DNA from 4 places in the Paenibacillus sp. J22FR83 genome. Region 1 is predicted to be linked to each of the others. Evidence: riboswitches for the same ligand, from Rfam matches in the RefSeq annotation. Region 1 holds a riboswitch; each other region holds the start of a gene.
The links. Region 1 has a riboswitch for cyclic di-AMP ahead of AC58PV_RS05660 (APC family permease). Riboswitches for the same ligand answer to the same signal wherever they lie in the genome.
Positions count from the first base shown of each region.

Region 2: linked by a shared signal. The riboswitch ahead of AC58PV_RS29110 (C40 family peptidase) and the one ahead of AC58PV_RS05660 (APC family permease) in region 1 are both predicted to bind cyclic di-AMP.
Region 3: linked by a shared signal. The riboswitch ahead of AC58PV_RS09540 (CAP domain-containing protein) and the one ahead of AC58PV_RS05660 (APC family permease) in region 1 are both predicted to bind cyclic di-AMP.
Region 4: linked by a shared signal. The riboswitch ahead of AC58PV_RS32915 (resuscitation-promoting factor) and the one ahead of AC58PV_RS05660 (APC family permease) in region 1 are both predicted to bind cyclic di-AMP.

Region 1 is NZ_JCAUAM010000002.1:496,500-501,281, reverse strand. It holds gene AC58PV_RS05665 (MFS transporter) at 1-1,353, opposite strand, end outside; cyclic di-AMP (ydaO/yuaA leader) riboswitch at 1,795-1,946, shown strand; gene AC58PV_RS05660 (APC family permease) at 2,142-3,977, shown strand; gene AC58PV_RS05655 (YqkE family protein) at 4,023-4,283, shown strand; gene AC58PV_RS05650 (polysaccharide deacetylase family protein) at 4,295-4,782, shown strand, end outside.
Region 2 is NZ_JCAUAM010000020.1:110,027-114,808, reverse strand. It holds gene AC58PV_RS29120 (M1 family metallopeptidase) at 1-872, shown strand, start outside; gene AC58PV_RS29115 (hypothetical protein) at 918-1,736, shown strand; cyclic di-AMP (ydaO/yuaA leader) riboswitch at 1,904-2,042, shown strand; gene AC58PV_RS29110 (C40 family peptidase) at 2,046-2,516, shown strand; gene AC58PV_RS29105 (MSMEG_1061 family FMN-dependent PPOX-type flavoprotein) at 2,741-3,352, shown strand; guanidine-I (ykkC/yxkD leader) riboswitch at 3,423-3,525, shown strand; gene sugE (quaternary ammonium compound efflux SMR transporter SugE) at 3,613-3,933, shown strand; gene AC58PV_RS29095 (YdeI/OmpD-associated family protein) at 3,958-4,407, opposite strand; gene AC58PV_RS29090 (methyltransferase domain-containing protein) at 4,460-4,782, opposite strand, start outside.
Region 3 is NZ_JCAUAM010000004.1:220,167-224,948, forward strand. It holds gene AC58PV_RS09530 (hypothetical protein) at 1-115, shown strand, start outside; gene AC58PV_RS09535 (hypothetical protein) at 171-1,622, opposite strand; cyclic di-AMP (ydaO/yuaA leader) riboswitch at 1,792-1,924, shown strand; gene AC58PV_RS09540 (CAP domain-containing protein) at 1,930-2,580, shown strand; gene AC58PV_RS09545 (DUF2569 family protein) at 2,732-3,160, shown strand; gene AC58PV_RS09550 (SRPBCC family protein) at 3,202-3,669, shown strand; gene AC58PV_RS09555 (sugar phosphate isomerase/epimerase family protein) at 3,945-4,766, opposite strand.
Region 4 is NZ_JCAUAM010000029.1:50,878-55,659, forward strand. It holds gene yabG (sporulation peptidase YabG) at 1-245, opposite strand, end outside; gene rsmA (16S rRNA (adenine(1518)-N(6)/adenine(1519)-N(6))-dimethyltransferase RsmA) at 302-1,210, opposite strand; gene rnmV (ribonuclease M5) at 1,260-1,793, opposite strand; gene AC58PV_RS32915 (resuscitation-promoting factor) at 1,912-3,051, opposite strand; cyclic di-AMP (ydaO/yuaA leader) riboswitch at 3,339-3,533, opposite strand; gene AC58PV_RS32920 (ABC transporter ATP-binding protein) at 3,817-4,560, shown strand; gene AC58PV_RS32925 (ABC transporter permease) at 4,557-4,782, shown strand, end outside.

The sequences.
Region 1 (4,782 bases):
TAGGATGGAACTGGCAATGGTTAGGAACGCAATGACCGCCATCCCCCAGATGAGGTTATCGAAAGCACGTGTGAGCGGCAACGATTTCTGCCAAACGAGTGCACTCCCCGAGAGCGCCACGGCGAAAGCGCCGCTGAAAAACTGCAACAATTGGAACAAGCCCATGCCGGAGCCGATGCGATCTGTAGTCAATTGCCGGGAGAGCTCATTGGATACAGCGCTAGAAAGCGTTGTGAAGCTAATGCTAACCAAGATGTAAAGCGCAGCAATCCAGTAAGAGGAATAGCTAGCTGTCAGGGCCAAAAGTACGGTAGAAAGCAGCATCAACCATGGGACGTAACGAAGTAGTGCTGTGTTCCCGTAGCGGTCTATGATGCGTCCGACACGATTCGACACCAGCATCGCCAAGAGTGCACCGGGGAAGAGCAACAGTCCCGAAGTAAGTGGAGCTAAGCCAAATACCCGTGCAAGCATCTGCGGCGCAAGGAATAAGAAGCCGAAGCTGATCATGTAGGATGTCACGCCGATTGCGCTAAGCGACATATAAGTTCGATCGCCGAATAGGGCTGGCAGCACGAACGGTTGTGAGGCGCGGCGAATGCGCAGCGTGAATAAGGCAATCGCAAGTACGCCCGCTATGAGGGCAACGATGCTTTTGGAAGTTAGGAAGAGCAGCAGCCCCGTCGTCCCAATCCCCAGGAGCAGGGCACCGATGAAATCGAACGAGCCGCTCTCTGGTTTTTCCTTTGGCAGCAAAGCGAGAAAGATAGGTATAAGCAGCAGGGTGACCCCTGTAATGACGAATAGGAAATGCCAGCCCAAATACTGAACGATGGAACCTCCCGCGACGGGACCGAGTCCTAAGCCGAGTGAGGCTGCAGATAGGATGAGCGACATCGCTCTGCCCCTGCGAGACAACGGAATGTAGCGGGTGACGAGAACGATACCGAGCGATGGAATCGCCCCAGCGCCGGAGGCTTGAATAAGCCTTGTCAGCAGCAACAGTCCGAAGCTGTCCGTGAACAGCCCTAGAATAGAGGCACCACCTAGCGAGAGCAGGGCAATGACGTAGAGCCTGCGAATAGGCACGAAGTCGGATAAGCGGCTGTAGGTAATCGATGCTATGGCGAAAATAATAGAATATCCCGTAACAATCCACGACGCCGTTGAGGGGCTAAGCTCGAATTGCGCGGAAATTTTGGGCAGTGCCAGATTGAACATCATCGTGTTCATGATGACAAGCACAATAGTGAAACAGAGTAACCAAGAGACCGGCGTTTCACGTAAGCGACCCGGCGTCTCAGTTGGCGTTGGCGCTGTTTCCTGATGTGAGGTAGTCCTAGGATTTGACATGGTACACCATCCGATCTTAAACTATAAATTTATTTGTGACAGTTTAGCATGGCAGGTAGCATGTGTCAATGAATTGACCGTAGTAACTATTTGAAAAGTTGAATATTTATGCATTTTCCTGTATGTATTTCAATCAACTTGTATTTTTCCACCTATACGACCGTCACCTTGCTAGGTGAACACATCACCGAGGTAGTGCCCTAAAGGAAAAATCCCTTTGATCCACCGCATTGCTTACATGGAAGGTTAAGTTTGTGAATTGCAACCGTGCCCTTTATTTAAAATACCCCGATTGGCTAAGAGAATGGAAGATAATCAACGATTGGGGGGATTGTAAGCGAATTATTGATGGAAACGTGAGGCGGAAGACGGCTTTTTACGTTTTTTCCATCCTTTACTATGTGAGTAGAAGAGAGTAGTATTCAACACGTACTAGAACAGTTGAATATTTCGCTTAATTTTCTGTGAAGAAAAGCGGGGGAACCAAAAGTAACATGGGGTGAGTAACGGTGCTGATACCTGGTACCTTTTAGGGCAGATTTCTCGCGGCCCGAACCCGACAGCTAACCTCGTAAGCGATCGTGAGAAAGGAGAACATGTGTTCAAAACACAAGGTCTATCCTTGTGTTTTTTTGCGTCCATTTTCAGGAGTATAGCATTTTTATATAGATGTCACACATTAATTTGGCTATATATCTCGCAAAACGCTCCCTTCTTTGGATGAAGGTGTGGCCGTTTATTGTGTGTGATGCGTACGATTCGATTTAATTTGGAGGAGCAATTGCGAAATGACGAGTGATTCATTGAAAAAAATTATGTTTGGTAAGCCACTAAAGTCGAGTGAGATTGAGTCGGAGAAAATGCCTGTCTGGAAAGCTCTCCCTATCTTGTCGTCCGATGCCTTATCATCCGTATCGTATGGGACAGAGCAGATTCTGTTAGAGCTTGCGACCGTAGGGGTTGCTGCTTTTGCCTTCTCGTTGCCGATTGCGGTATCGATCATTGCTTTGATTCTATTGCTCGTGCTCAGCTACAGGCAAGTGATCGAAGCGTACCCGATGGGTGGCGGCGCCTATATGGTTACCAAAGAGAATTTAGGTATGGTGTGGGGACGTCTCACAGGTGTGTCTCTGCTAATCGATTATACCTTAACCGTGGCGGTTTCGATTTCGGCTGGTGTTCAAGCGATTACGTCCGCTTTTCCATCAGCCGTACCCTATATCGTTCCGCTTACCATCTTGCTGGTGTGGATCATGGTCTGGCTGAATTTGCGAGGAACTTCCGAATCGGGAACGGTATTCGCAATTCCAACGTACTTTTTCATTCTGTGTATCCTATTGTTAGTAGGTAAGGGTGTTTTCGATCTGCTAACAGGATCCATGAATACACATGCGATCGAATTCGCTCCAAGCGCAGCGACGAACTCATTAACGCTATTCGTCCTTCTCAAGGCGTTCTCGTCCGGTTGTTCAGCTGTAACGGGGATCGAAGCGATCTCCGATGCCGTACCACATTTTCGGACGCCATCTGTCAAAAATGCCAAACGCACACTACTCTCTCTAGGCGGACTATTGGCCATCGTCTTCGGTGGGGTAACCCTGATTGCCTTAGGGTATGGCGTGGCACCGGATCATAACGGCCATACATCGGTTCTATCGATGGTGACGGAGCAAGCCTTCGGCCGAGGCGCCATGTACTATGCGACGCAAATCGCGACGATGCTTATCTTGGTACTTGCTGCGAACACAAGCTTCAATGGATTTCCGATCTTGGCGTCGATCATGGCCCAGGACAAAAACTTCCCGCGCATGTTTTCCTTCCGTGGGGATCGGCTTTCGTACCACTATGGCATTATTACGCTAGGCGTATTAGCCAGCTTGCTGTTGATTGGTTTTAAAGGTAAAACCGATGCACTCATTCCGCTTTATGCGATTGGCGTATTTCTATCTTTTACACTTGCTCAGACAGGTTTAGTTCGTAAATGGCTCAGAGAACGCGTATCGGGTTGGATCGGGAAGCTGATCATTAATGGCTTGGGCGGCATCGTCTCCCTTGCCGTTCTAATCATTTTCTCCGTTACCAAATTTAGCGAGGGTGCTTGGATTGTTATTATCATTACACCGATCCTCCTCTGGCTCATTACCAAGGTTAGTCACCATTACGACGACGTGGCCAAACAGCTGCGTATTGATATCACGCAAGACCGTGTATGTACCAAAGAACCTGTTATTATCGTTCCCGTGGCTGGGATTCACAAAGCGGTAGAGCATTCCCTTAGTTATGCCAAATCGCTTTCGCCTAATGTTATCGCGTTCTATGTCTCCTTCTCGGATGAGGATGAAGAATCGATGCAGGAGAAGTGGCAGATCTGGGATCCAGGCGTGCGACTTGTTGTGTTCAAATCCCGATACAGGACGATTCTCAAGCCGTTGGCTGAATTCATTGAACGCATCGATACGCATGTGTCAGAGAAACAGTCGATTATGGTTATTCTCCCGCAATTCATGCCGAAGAAGTGGTGGCACCGTCTGCTCCATAATCAATCTGCGGCACGCATTCGTTCGAAGCTGCAAGCCGATAAGGATATCGTTGTAGCGACAGTACCGTATCATTTACATCAATAGAGGTGTACAATAATAGGGAGAACTTGTAGATGAGGTGACCTTATTATGGTGAAAAAGAAAGCTAAAGTGACGCCAGCTGCGGCTAGCGTGCAAGATAAACCAGCAACGCTGAAGGATCTGCTGCGTCCAGAAATACTGGAAGGACTCAAAGCCCAGGCTGACGCGATGAAAGCGGAAGAGCAAGCGAAGAAGGAAGCAGAGAGAGCGAAGGCAGAGGCGGCTCGCAAGGCGGAAGAGAAGCGTCTTGAGAACGATTTTGCCTACCAGTTGGAGAAAAGTAAATTAGACTGGCGCAAACATAAATGAGGGGGCGCACGATGTGCCTCCTTTTCTTTTTGAGCGTGATGAGTGCGCTTACAGGTTGTGGGGAATCGGCTGCTGTAGCAACACCAACCGCTGCTCCTGATCCAGTGGCTTTGGCAACGGTGACACCAATACCAGTTGTTGCAGCAACACCGGAAGTGACACCGACACCAGATCCAACATCAGTCCCAACATTTGCGTCCTTGGAAAAGAAGTTGATCAACCGCTATGCTGCCAGCATACCAACCAAATGGGGCGAACATGTCCCTGGTGTGCTAACCCAGTTGGCCACGAAGGAACGAGTCATTGCTTTGACCTTCGATGCATGCGGGGGGACATTGGGGAGCGGTTACGACGAGAAGCTGATCGACTATTTAATCAAGGAAAACATTCCTGCGACATTGTTTATGAATGCAAGGTGGATCGGGGCTAATCCTGACATCTTTGCCACTTTAGCTGCGAATCCCTTATTCGAGATTGAAAACCACGGAACAGAGCACCG
Region 2 (4,782 bases), on a different contig from region 1:
GCGGTATGGAATATCCAACCTTAGTCACCGCATGGGGGGCCAGCGACAAAGATCCAGACTTAGAACTGGAACGCGTCGTCGTCCATGAAATCGGCCACCAATTCTTCTATGGACTGGTTGCCAGCAACGAATTCGAAGAAGCATGGCTCGATGAAGGCTTTACTTCTTATGCAGAGGATAAAGTCATGGAAGCCGAATACGGGGAAGTACCTAATTTACCTGTCGAATCCAGTTATATCACTTCACCCAATGGACTTCAGAAAGAAGCATGGGCGTATACAGGGCATGACCAATATGCCGAAAATGTGTACACGCGTGGCAAGCTCGTACTCAAAGCTATTGAGGCGCAAGTCGGTACCAAGACGATGGATCGCATCATGAAATCTTACTTCCAGAAGTGGCAGTTCAAACATCCGTCTACGAAAGATTTCCAACAGGTCGTGGAGGAGATTAGTAAAACAGATTGGGACGACTTCTTTAATCAATATGTCTACGGCAATCTGATGATAGATTATTCCGTCGAGAGTGTTCACGTTCAGCCACAGGGCACCAAGGGTTCGGAGACCTACGAAAGTACGGTCCGTATCGTGAAGCTTGGCGGTAACTCACAGGAAGTGCCGATTCAGTTCCACTTCGCTGATGGCACTACGCTAGATAAAACATGGGATGGCAAGGAAGGTAGTATCGAATTCAAATTGATCCATGCCTCCCCTGTCGATTGGGTGCGCATTGATCCTAAGTACACGCTGATTCTCGAAAATAAGCACATCAACAACTTTTATCAAACACAATTAAATACGAAGTGGCAAATCCGCTGGAATCTCGGCATTATTCAATTCCTACAAGCCGTATTTGGCTCAGTTGCCTGGTGAGGACTTGGCTTACGTCTCATAACATACACTGAGGAGGGACCCTCGTTGGCCACCTATATCAAATCAGGCTTTAGGGCAGCAATGGCGCAGCCCTTTGCCACGATCATTTTGTTCCTATATCAGATGGGTTGGGGTGTTCTCCTGTATAAACTCGTACAGGGAATACTCATCCCCCTCATGCATCGGTTCCCTGGCGCTGAGCAGCCCAAGCAGGCATTGCAGATTTTTCTAGCTGAAAGCCAGTTCCAATTAATTAAAACAGATCTCAGCCATTCCTATTTATGGTGGTTAGCTGCCCTCTTGTGTGTTCGGATGTTGTTGACGCCTCTCTTCAATGGCGGTGTTTACTATTCGCTTACCCACTCTCACCAGAATGCTGGTTATCGCTTCTTTCGCGGGATGAAGCAGCTCATGCTCCCTTTCCTGCTCGTATATCTGATCCGCATGGCGCTAACGCTGATTCCACTCATTTGGCTTATTCCCAAAGCGTCTTATTTGCTAGGGCATAGTGGTTCCTACGAACAAATTGTAATGAAGCTTCTTCCTTGGATACTTGGCCTGATGCTTTACGGTTTTCTCTTGCAGCTTCTATTTATGTACGTGCAATTCGCTATTGCAGCCAAGCTAGGGATCTTATCAACCCTCTTCTCTTTCTTTCGTAATTCGCTGCCGATTATCGGACTTGCCATTATCCTATTGTTGTTCACATGGCTTTTGGCAGGGGTCACAGTCACAGCTACATATCTATGGGCAGGGCTAGTAGCCCTAATCATTTATCAACTCTACCCACTCTTTCATATATTCATCCAAATTTGGGGCATATCTTCCCAATATCAGCTACTTTCAGCCAAAATATCCAATTAATATCGGGCAAAAAAGTGAATAAACAAGCATTATCCCCTTCTCTTTGAGAATGGGGATTTTTTTGTCTATTTTCCGAACAATTAGACTATTTTTTTGCCTATTTATGTACCCGTAAAAGAGGAATTTCAAACATTATGACGAAATAAAAATATTAGCATCAAAAAACCAAATATTTCATGCCGAATTCCTCAGTTTTTGGGGAAACGGGGGAACCACTCCGGGTGAATTGATCTTGCAAGACAGGGATCATAGGGAACCTTCAACCGAACCCTCCAGCTAACCTCGTAGGCACCGGAAGGAGACAAGCAGTTGAAGAAAGTTGTTGGTCTTATTTTTAGTCTTGTTTTGTTTTTGAGCGTAAGTGTAGGAAGCGTTTTCGCAGCATCCGATATGGATAAAGCGGTAAACGACCTTGTTGGGACTCCTTACAAATGGGCAGGAACGACACTCAAAGGGTTCGATTGCTCTGGGTTCACGTCCTACTTGTTCGATGAGTTCGGCATCGATCTTCCACACAGCTCCAAATCACAAAACAGTGAAGGCTACTGGGTTGACAAAAGTGATCTTCGTAAGGGCGATCTTGTATTTTTCAACACAGATGGCAGCGGTATCTCTCACGTAGGGATGTACCTCGGTAATGGTGAATTCGTTCACTCCGCTACCAATCAAGGTGTTGTTAAGAATAAGTTGAGCGAATCCTATTATGCGAAGCGGTACGTATCAGCCAGACGAGTTCTATGGGATGATATTTACAATCAACTAACTGCTGAATCCAAGTAATATTCTCGGCACAGAATGAAGCCCTGCAAGCTTTGCTCGTAAGAGCGGCTTGCAGGGCTTCATTCATTGGAACGAGGCTATCGGCGTATACTAGGAAACACCAAATAACCGGCTCCGCCCTCCTGCGAAGGCGGGAGCCCACGGAGACATACAGCCGATTTTATTATGTTCCGCAATGATATTTTGAATAAGGGCCTCCTGGCCTCGAGAAAGGAAAAGAACGCATGGACAACATACAAGACAGTACCTCACCCCCATTTCCCGGCATCGTTCGTTCCATCAATGAAATTAGAGCTATAATCGGAGAGCCTCATCCTGCCGTACAAAATAAAGTAATCAATCAAATTGACGAGCACGCCCAAGCGTTCATCGCCAAATCACCTTTGTTCTTCTTATCCACTTCGGGTGCGAATGGATTATGTGATGTTTCCCCGCGCGGCGATAGCCCCGGCTTCGTTCGCATTCTCGATAATCACCGCCTCGTTTATCCGGAAAGACTGGGAAACCGCCGAGTCGATTCAATGTATAATCTACTGGCCAACCCGCAAGTAGGCCTCATCTTCATCATCCCTGGCGTTGAGAACGTACTTCGCGTCAATGGACGCGCTTGGCTGACGAATGATGAGGAACTCCTTGCGACTATGCAGCTTAATGGCAAATCGCCAATCGCCGCGGTCGGCGTTGAGGTGCAGGAATGCTTCGTCCACTGCAGTCGCGCCCTTAAATTGTCTAAAATCTGGGATTCCGCAACATGGGTGCCCGAACAAGAGCATCCTGATACGATGGCTATGTTCCGTGCGCATTTGGCATTGAACAACATAGCGCTAGAGGAATAGGGACAAGCTAAACAGGCAGCAGTCAAAATGTGTAACTTGACATCGCATGTTAGCGAGCCTATAATAACGGCATGTCGTTTTCTAGGGTTCCGCGGCGTCTTACCGTCGGCTGGTCCAAGGGAAAACACACAGCAAATATGCTGTGGTCACGGAGGGAGAAAAGCCCGGGAGTCTATCGCATTCGTGCGATATTCCCGGGCTTTTCTCTGTTTTTTTGTGGCACTGACATTACTATATCCTCTTATAAAGGAGTGTTCATGATGGCATGGTTATTTCTAGCTATTGCAGGTGTATTTGAAGTCGTATGGGCGATCTCATTAAAGTTCTCCAATGGCTTCACACGACTTGTCCCTTCGATTGTTACGATTCTTGGCATGATTGTTAGCTTCTATTTCTTAGCTGTAGCAACGAAAACCCTTCCCATTGGAACGGCCTACGCGGCATGGACCGGCATTGGAGCAGTCGGCGCGATTATCATTGGTACGCTATTTCTCGATGAACCGATCAGTTTGACTCGGATTTTATTTATGGTCCTAATTCTGGTCGGTGTGCTCGGACTGAAGTTCACATCAGGACACTAAGTGTTAAGCAGTAATAATGTACCGCTAAGTGCTGCTCATCTGCGAAACAACATTGGCAATCCGGCGTAGGCGCGTCTCTTGTGTCTTCGCGTCCTCGACTTGGCGGACGAATTCTTTGCGCTTGGAGAAAGCGAGGGCTTCGAAACGTTGTACGGCGCCCTCCGCTTCAGATAGCGCTGAAGATAAGTCGGCTGGAACTTCCACGGTCCGAGGGACTAGGTCCAACGCCAACGTTACCTCAACAGGGTCATCCGCTTTCAAGCCGGATGCTTGTCTATGGGCTTCACTCAGCGGGATTAGGTATTCACCGCCCATGACAGCGACGGTTGTCCGGTACGTGTAGCCGTTCAGCGTCACGGACACGCTTGGCTTTTTGCCCCCTGCTAACGTCGTCATGACCTCTTCGGGGATAGAGATCCCCGTGGCATTTTTATTATGGGCTTTCATCACCGTCGTATGGAATGTTACACTCATGGTTATGGCCTCCTTTATTATATGCATCATACCCATGTTGGATGGGTCAGAGCTATTTAATCGTATAGCTGACGTACCAGAAGCTGGCTCCCACGAAGATGCGCAAATGCTGCGACAAGGGTCGGAAAATATCATTTAACTCTTCGTAGCTATAATAATTCTTGAGTATTTCATGCTTGGATCCGTCGGCTAATTCACGTCTTTTGTAAGTGTCTTCGCTATCTTCTAGGGTGATAAGCTCACCGCCCCTGCCCGGCACATACACATTATCTGCGATAAACACCTGAGCCCCGCTGCCCAACCGTTCATGGAAACCTTGTAAAAAGCCCTCGATTCGATTCCGCGGAATATGCGAAAACCAGAAGTTCGCCAGCC
Region 3 (4,782 bases), on a different contig from region 1:
GAAAAAAGTGAAACTACCCGAGTTGGCTGTCATTATTCAATGCCATGAGGAACGCTATCGAGAGATAACGCATGTGTTGTGGGAGTATCAAGCATTATCTGTGGGAAAGATGTAAAGAGGCTAATGGATCTGTATCCAATAGCCTCTTTCGATTTACAACCTAAGTATTCTTATTTCATAGCAGCTAATTCATAATCAAACCACGTTCGAATCTCGCCTGTAGCCAAGTTTTCAATCGTATTATTGCGATGCTTAATGAAGATGTCTCGGTTTTTATCCAAATAATAGTCGCCAAAAACATAGTTAGATAATCGTTTTGTTTCCAATTTCGTATTCAGCGTATAGAGCCCCGCTGTGTCTTGCGCAGTATAGTCCTTATTTGAAATACCATTCAGTACGATATATAGACTACCATCTTGGGATGCTGGATTGGGCAAAGAAAGGTTCGTTAAACCTAATACCATAACATCCGATTCATGAAGCAATCCGTTTACCATTTGGACAGTACCATCTTGCTTGAGCAAGCCAACGCGTGCACTTCCCCCAATATAGTTATTTCGACTAGGCAATCTGTCAGAAGCGATCCATACTGTACCATCAGAATTGGGGATGACGCGATCAATCTTTTGATTGAAGTCCTCGAGTCGTGTCACGTTCCCATTTTGAATGAGAAATGTATAAGTCGAGCCATAGTTTGGACCAATAACCGGAAGGGGCAAGGTCAAATTAATGGATAAGATCGTTCGATTATCGCCTGCAGCGAATGCCTTGTATGTATGAACAGGGGCTCCCCAGTCAGCCGCTTCCCATACATCGGCGTCTGTTAATGTGTATACTTTTAACTCACCATAGTATAAATCACGATCTTTACGCACCAACTCTACGGGTTGGCCAGCTAATGGATGTGGTGTGGTGGATAGGCCTTTGATGAATTGTTCTTGTTCTTTGAGATTTTTCCATTGTACTTGCAAGTTGCTTTTATCCATCTTCAGCATTGATTTGGAAGGGTCCGCGTTAAGCAAGGAGTAGAAATATAACGAATGATCATCGTCACCGATGATCGAATAGATGGCATTTTGTCCGCCAACTAGCGATAGGCCTTTCTCATCACTCCATTGGATGTCGATCTTAAGAAGATCATGAACGAATCGCCAAGTCAGTGGCATATAAGTTACATCTTGATACGTTAGAAAAGGGTAGGGCTCTGTTCGATTATTGATTTCGATCTGATTCATTGTGATCGGCACATCAGCAACTTGGACAACGTAACTGTTTGCATTCCGCTTCGTTGTTAGATCTTGTTCGAGTGGTGTTTGACGAATAGGCGGAGGGAAGTTGCGATTGGACCAAATTTGCAATCCATCCGCATCACTCCAGTTGTACTCAATGCCGAGCGTTTGGAAGTTATTCCACGTCATGGGTAAGTAAGTGATGTCTCTATACACGAGAAACGGGTATTTACTATGAGCGATATCCATATTCTGACCATTAATTTGAACGGAAAAATAGGGCAGAGATGCTTTCACAGATACGCTAGCTGAAACCTGTGTTGGAAGTAACGGAAACAACCAAAACATGAATCCGAGAATGACAAACGTGCATTGTATGGCAAATTTTTTCAAATTCATCACCCTTTTCTAAATTTATATAGCTACTGATTAGACGCAGGATGATGGGAAAAGTTGTATGTTTAAAGGAGGAGATATCCAGTTGGTGATGCTGTTGGTAAATTTTGAGTCATGATCTCACTGATTTCCCATGTTACAATCGTTGAGATCCAAGCTGGATCCATAACTTAGAAGGCCGAAGCTTTTTTGAAGCACGGGGGAACCAATCTTTGGGGTGAAGTCGCGTTGTGCGACCGGGTGATTACTCTTTGATCCGAATCCGACAGCTAACCTCGCAGGCCGCAAAAAGGAGAGGTTTGATTTGAAGCGTTACAAGAAGCTAGTTATGACAGGTGCCTTAGGTTTGAGTGTGCTTATGGGGGCAAACGCAGCGTGGGCTGCAACGGGAACGCATACCGTAGCGGGGAACGATACCATGTGGTTAATTTCTCAGAAATATGGCGTCAGCCTTACTTCGCTTATTCAGGCGAATCCACAAGTAGCCAATCCCAATGTGATTTGGTCGGGGATGAAGCTAAACATTCCTGGAGGCTCGGGCACAACCGTTGTGACGAAACCACAGGTTACGCCAACACCGACTCAGTCCACTTTTGCAAGTCAAGTGGTTACCTTGGTCAACCAAGAACGATCGAAGGCAGGATTGAAGCCTCTAACCAGCAATAGCGCACTGACGACGATGGCGCTGGATAAAGCGAAAGATATGTACAACAACGGATACTTTGATCATACGTCACCAACGTACGGTTCACCTTTCGATATGATGAGCGCTTATGGTATTCCTTATTCCTACGCAGGTGAAAATATCGCCAAAGGGCAACAAACACCACAAGCCGTCATGACCGCATGGATGAACAGTTCAGGTCACCGCCAAAACATTCTAAGCCCGAACTTCACTCAAATCGGTGTTGCCTATTATAACGGTGAGTGGGTACAGGAGTTTATTAGTAACTAAATGTATAAATCGAAGATCATGGCAGTCTCCCTGTGGGAGGCTGTTTTTTGTAATTTTAAAAATCCATCTACTATTTGTATGTGATAGTATTATAGATGTTGGATCTGAGAGGTTGTAATATGGAATTTACATAGATGATGGAGATGATAGCATGACTATAGCAGAAGAAAACTACTCCAAACCAGTCGGAGGATGGCTACTTATTTATTTATTAACACTACTAATTAGCGCGACTTTATATGGGATGGGAACGATTAACGGATTTAGCCAATTTATTCGAGATTTTCAAGAAAGAAATGGGATGCTTATCATCATAGATGTTGGAACAATAATAAAATTACTCCTATCAGTTTTGATTCTTTATTTATTTATGACTAAGCAGGCTTATACTTATAAGATGATAATTGGGTTTGAACTCCTTTGTATTTTAATAAGAGTGTTCTCTCTAGGATACGTAATAATACGCTATCATGTAATACCAAACTCGTATTATGTGTCGATCTTAATAGGATTGGTTAGTATGGTATGGATCTTATATTTTCTGAAATCGAAGAGAGTAAAAGCTACGTTCGTCAATTAAAAATCTAATAGGTTTAGTTAATGAATAATGAGGTGCATCCAGTGATCAAGATACTCACACAAATCGAAATTGAAGCAACGATAGATGTTTGTTTCGACATGGCATCAGATATTGATATCCATACGCAAACTGTATGGCCACATACCAAGGAGCGTGCGATAGCTGGAACAACATCAGGCATGGTTCGCGGAGGGGATACGGTTACTTTTGAAGCGAGACATTTCTTCATTAGGCAAAAACACACGTCACTCATCTCAAATTATATTCGACCGTACCGCTTTGTTGATGAAATGTTGCGGGGGACGTTCAAAAGCATGCGACATGAACACGAATTCATTGATTTAGGTGGCAGAACATTAATGAAAGATACATTAAGTTTTGAGGCCCCGTTAGGCTGGATCGGATGGGTCGTGGAGCGGGTAGTATTGCGAAGATATATGACACGATTTCTAAACTATCGGAATGAGCAGTTGAAGATGTTGGCTGAAAAGCAGGGGATGGCGCAGTAGAGGAGTATTCTCCATTTAGTTCGATTTTGCCTACTTAAATGGGACAGATGCCGTAGATAAGCGGGAATAGTTCGATTTTACCTACTTAAAATGCGTTTTACTGCGGGTCAGCACGGAAACTTGTTAAATAGGTGGGTAAAATCGAACTATTCACTCATCAGAGTCGAAATCCTTGTATGCAGTTCGGTTTTTTCGGACTAATAACCAAATGCGTGCTGGGCTCTTATCCCATTTTCAATAAACTCTTCGAATTCCCTGTTAGGTGTGGTGCACAGTTATTGACCGTGGGCCACAAACTTCGCCTCAAACCGCGCTTTAAACGTCCGAAACATCCACAGATTCACATCCCACAAATCTGAAACGGGTTGCTGTGTGAACGGCAGTACCGGCATATACGGCGGCGGCCCGAATTCTGGCGTGAAAGTCAACGTGTCAGCACCGGCATGGAATCGGTGCTGGCAAATCGACAGCCATAAGCCGATGAAGGTTTCCACATGTTCGGCGAATTCTGGTGCCCGCGGGTCCGATACCTGCGGACCTTCCGGGTAGCCGACGCGCCCGTGAATGTGGATGGCGCGTGCTAGGCTCAGCTGGACGTCCTCGTCCTGCGGACTCGGCATGCTTTCGCAGGCTGCGCACCAATGACTGAAGTCGGCGCCAATCGTAAGCGCCGGCAACTGCCTCAACACGGCCGCCGTTTGCCACGGCGTGAAAAAAGCTCTCCCGCGATGCGTCTCATGTGCGATCGGAATCCCGATCTCTTGCTCGACACGCAGCGCCGCATCGAAGAATCGCAGCTGCTCATCAGCAGTCATGCGATCAGCAGCGCTGTGCGAATTAATCAGATCAGGTCGCAGCGCAGCTGCACGCAGCACCTGCTCACGAAATGATTGGATGTGATTCGGGCCACGCGTCACCACTTGTGCGATGAATGATAAGTTCATCTCATCCAAATCTTTTCGAAATTTTGCATCATCCTTAGCGTCGGCAGGAGGTATGTACTCGACACCGTAATAGCCAGCCTCTACGATTTGCTCCAATTTCCCCTTCCAGTTACCGTTCCATTCCCACAAGGATTTATATCCATTTAATTGCATATCCAGTGCTCCTTAT
Region 4 (4,782 bases), on a different contig from region 1:
TTCTCCTGCAATTGCACTTGGGACACCGCTAGTCGACGCAGCGACTCACGAAATTCAGGCGAGCTTGACCGTGGATGATCTAAGGTCTCCTTAGGATTCGCTTTTGTCAGATCCGTGAGCGGCGCATCTGCAAGCAACCGAACATCGACACCCCTCAGAATGGCCTTGAGATGCTCAATTCGTTCAATTTTAAACACGACGTCGCCGCCATAGGAAATACGGGTAACAAAATCACCTTGCCTCATCGCACAAATCCCCTCCTAAGGGTATCCTATGGCGAGACTAGGCATTTGGTGCGGGTTTATTTGCAGCCGTGCACACGAAGCGCCGTGGACAAGCGTGCGAACTCCTCCATGCTGAGTGTCTCACCTCGGCGTGAAGGCTCGATTTGGATGCCCTGCAGCAACGCTTCCAGCTCAGGCTTATTCTCTTTGGTAAAGAACCTCGCCGCGAGGTTGTTATAGAGGGTTTTGCGACGCTGAACGAAGGACGCTTGGACGACAGCGAAGAAGAAGTCCACGTCCGCCACTTCAACTGGCGGCGCTTGGCGCACGCGCAGCCGAATAACGGCGGAATCGACGTTCGGCTGCGGGACGAAGACGGTGCGCGGCACGATTGTGACGAGCTCCGGCTCGCAGTAGAACTGTACGGCAATACTTAAGCTGCCGTAATCCTTGGTGCCTGGACGAGCCGCCATGCGGTCGGCCACTTCTTTCTGGATCATCACGACGATATTCTCCAGGGGAAGCTTCTCTTCCAGAAGCTTCATGATGATCGGCGTCGTGATGTAGTACGGAAGGTTGGCGACAACACTGACGCCCTCCACGCCTTCGAAATGCTGCCGGAACAATTCCGGCAGGTTGGTTTTCAAGATATCCCCATGAACGACAGTGGCATGGGGGTAAGGCGCCAGCGTCTCGTCCAGAATGGGCAGTAGACGCTGATCGATCTCGACCGCAAGCACGCGGCCAGCGAGCTTGGCAAGCTGCTGTGTGAGCGCGCCGATGCCGGGGCCGATCTCAAGCGCAGCCTTCGTAGGGCCGAGCTCAGCGGCCATGACGATCTTGCTGAGGATGTTTTGATCGATTAAGAAGTTCTGGCCTAAACTTTTTTTGAGCACGAGACCATTCTTCTTAATAATTTGTTTCGTTTTACTTGGTGTTGCCACGTCTTCGGCTGTTACAACAACCTCTTGTCTGGTTATATTCATTGTATAGACCTCGTATCTATTTAGGGTTCTAGTCACTCCAAGAATTCTACTAGTTCAAATGTTCGAGCGCCGCCTCAAATTCCTCTTTTGAAATCTGAAACATCGCACAACGTTTATAGAATTGCTTACCATTGCAATAACCAATGCCCAGCGCATTGCCTACCGTCAAGCGGCGAGCAGCCGCATCCGGATGCACGATGAGCCCGGCAGCAATCAGATCCTCCATCGTCAGCAGCGAAACTGCTGCTTCATATTCCGTCCTCAGGCTCTGAAGCGCCTGACGAATCGTCTCTGGCGTCGCGTTCTCGACGCCGATATCACCCTTATACGCAGCTTGCTCCTGCGTAATGAAAGCATGCTTGCAGCCAGGTACCTTGGCTGCCACGATTTTGCGGATCCGTTCCCCTGCGTGATCGGGATCCGTGAAGATAATGACGCCTCTGCGCTGCTGAGCCAGAGCAATTCGCTTGAGCACGGCTTGTCCGATAGCAGATCCGCCTGTTTCAATCGTATCCGCCTGCACAGCCCGCCTAATAGCAGCTGTATCGTCCTTGCCTTCCACAACGATCATTTCTTTTATCATTGATGCGTTTCCTTCCTCAGTACGCAGAAAAAGAAGAGGGGGCTCCTCTTCTTCGCGCAGGCAGATGCCAAGCTACGTGTATGTTAGTAGTGTTCCCGCACAAACTACCGTTTACACGTTAGTTTTGGGATGGTTTTGTAGGGCCAACCACATATACAGTGTACCCTTGCTTCGTGCCAAATTTATTTGCATAACCGTGATCTTCATAGTACACATCGATCATTTGGCCTTTCACACCGCTGCCGATATCTTCAGCACGACGGAAACCAATCCCTTCGATGTATACCCACCATCCAAGCGGAATAACCTTCGGATCGACAGCGATCGTACGGCCTTCAGTAACGGTAGTACCTGTGTAGGTTTTACCATAACCAGCAGAGCCCTCCGTCTTACCTGTCGACGCAGCACCCGCAGAATACGCAGTAAGCTTCACGTTCTTCAGAATTTGTTTGTAACCGAAGGTCACACCATTCTTGGAAACTTCATCCACACTCGGTGAAGAGGCGGAGAGAACAACCACAGGATTTTTCGTGCCTACGGAAACTACTTTCTTAATGCTTTCTGTTTGTACTTCTTCACCCACAACTGCTTCCGCGACTAAAACGCCGTCCTCGAAAGTCTTTTCTTTCTTTTTGACCAACACGCCTTCTTTACCTTCTTGGACCACTTGCTCTTTCCCTTTAAGCAAAGATGCGTCATTCTTTTTCTCTGTCTCGAATGCGATCGATTCAGAGACTTCCTCCGTCTCTTTGGTCACACGGACGATTTTAATCTCATCGCCTGTGCTAAGAGCGGCTGTCGGTTCGGGAGAAATACGATCATTCTCACCAAGTGCAATATGTAAACGTTGCAATGCACTTTCTACCGTTCTTGCAGTTGTGTAAACAGTGGTGGTCTTTCCATCAGCAGTCAATTGAATCGGTGATGCATGCTCAATAACAATTTTGTCTCCACCCTTGAGCTTGGTCGTGAGTGAAGCTGAAATTTCATCGTGCTCACCAATCGTTATGGCTTGTTCATCCAGTAGGCGTTGCAGGACCCATTGCTTCGTGTGCACAACGGTTTCTTGTCCATTCACAACCACGGATACGCTCTTGGTAGCCGTTCCGTACAACAACACCAAAAACATGAAAGTCATTGCGATTGAGATTATAGCCAGGCTTAAAATCAAACGCAAGTTTTCATGCTTCCATCGCAATGCGAAGGACATGCTGGATGATCGTTTTACATGGGTCTCGCTAATTGAGATACTGCCCACTTCTTCGGTCCTCCTTCAAAGCCTCGCCGCCAGGTTACAGCATGATTAAATTTGACGCGACTAAGGTTTTTTATAGTTTAACTTAACACGCTCGCCATCATCAGCCTTGTTTCCTTGCTGAATCTGGTCGTCCCCCCCTTTTACCTATTCATCATCCTATGATTTCCGGGTTGTTTTATGTCATATGATCTGTGTAGGACCCTAAATGTGGACAAAAAGCCAGCAAGAAGAGGACTCTTCTCGCTGGCTTAGTTTGCATAGTGAAATACAAATAGCACGCACGACAATCGTTACCTCTCTTACGCTTACGAGGTTAGCTGACGGATTCGGACGTGAGAGTCGCCCTACGTAGACGCAAACTGCTTGTTTGACGTCTATGATTCACCCCTATTACTCTCTGCTTACTTAACCCGCATTGGAATGCTCATTAAGCTTGCAGTGGTTCCCCCGTTCCCACATTTGGAACTCAGCGAATGGAAAATTGGCAAATTGGATATTAAGTTATTATGAAAAGTATATTACGCTGTTAATCTCAACCTGTAAAGGGATTAACACCCGTTAAAAAGGGCTAAATCGATTAAATTTTGTTTATTTTCCATATATAACCCACTTATATCTACACGTGCCTAACTTTAACGTACGTATACTCGTTTTTTCAGTATATAATGATCAAAACTAGGCTAAAAATGCAAATTTGTTTATAATGATTCTGGTAGTATTTGATTAAAAAATACCAATAATTTGCTATTTAGGGAGGCAATTGTGATGGGCCCCATCCTGCAAGTAAACGCTTTATTCGGTGGATATTTACCCAACAAACCCGTTCTTCATAATCTAACTTTCTCGATCGGCCAAGGAGAAATGATGGGTCTAATTGGACTCAATGGTGCAGGGAAAAGTACCACCATCAAAAATATTCTGGGACTGCTCCAACCGCAAAAAGGGTCAATTCGCATTAATGGTTTAACGCTAGCCGAGGATCCGCTGCCTTACCGAGCGACATATGCTTATGTACCTGAAAGTCCAGAGTTATACGAAGAACTTACGATTCGCGAACACCTTGAGCTAACGGCACTAGCTTATGGATTATCTAAAGCGGATTACGAAACCCGTTCTCGCTCCTTATTGGAGCAATTTCAGATGAAGGACAAGCTGAACAGCTTCGCTAGTCATTTATCCAAAGGGATGAAACAGAAGGTCATGATCATGAATGCCTTCTTGATCGAACCCTCTCTCTATATAATCGATGAACCGTTTCTTGGACTCGACCCTTTAGCGATTCGTTCCTTGCTTGATCTCATGGTTCAAATGAAGAAGAAAGGTGCGTCCTTTCTCATTTCCTCACACATTTTGTCTACAATTGAAAAATATTGCGATGCTTATGTCGTTCTCCACAAAGGCCACATGGTTGCACAGGGAGATTTAGTCGAATTACGCTCCCAAACAGCGCTGCCTCAGGCGTCATTAGACGACATCTTCTACAAGCTTGTTCAAGGAGACATGGCATGAGTCAACTAACAGATCCTACATCTGCATTTAACACACATGCATTATGGAAGCAGCGTTTCCAACATTATATGAAGGAATCCCTAGGGTATTGGCAGTATGCCGCACGCAGTAATTTCATCGGCTTCTTGTTGTTTCTTGTCATCGTTTCTTCCTATTATTATGCAAAAACATTACAGCGTCTTCCGACAGATTATCCGTACCTATGGATCGTGTTGCTCGTGC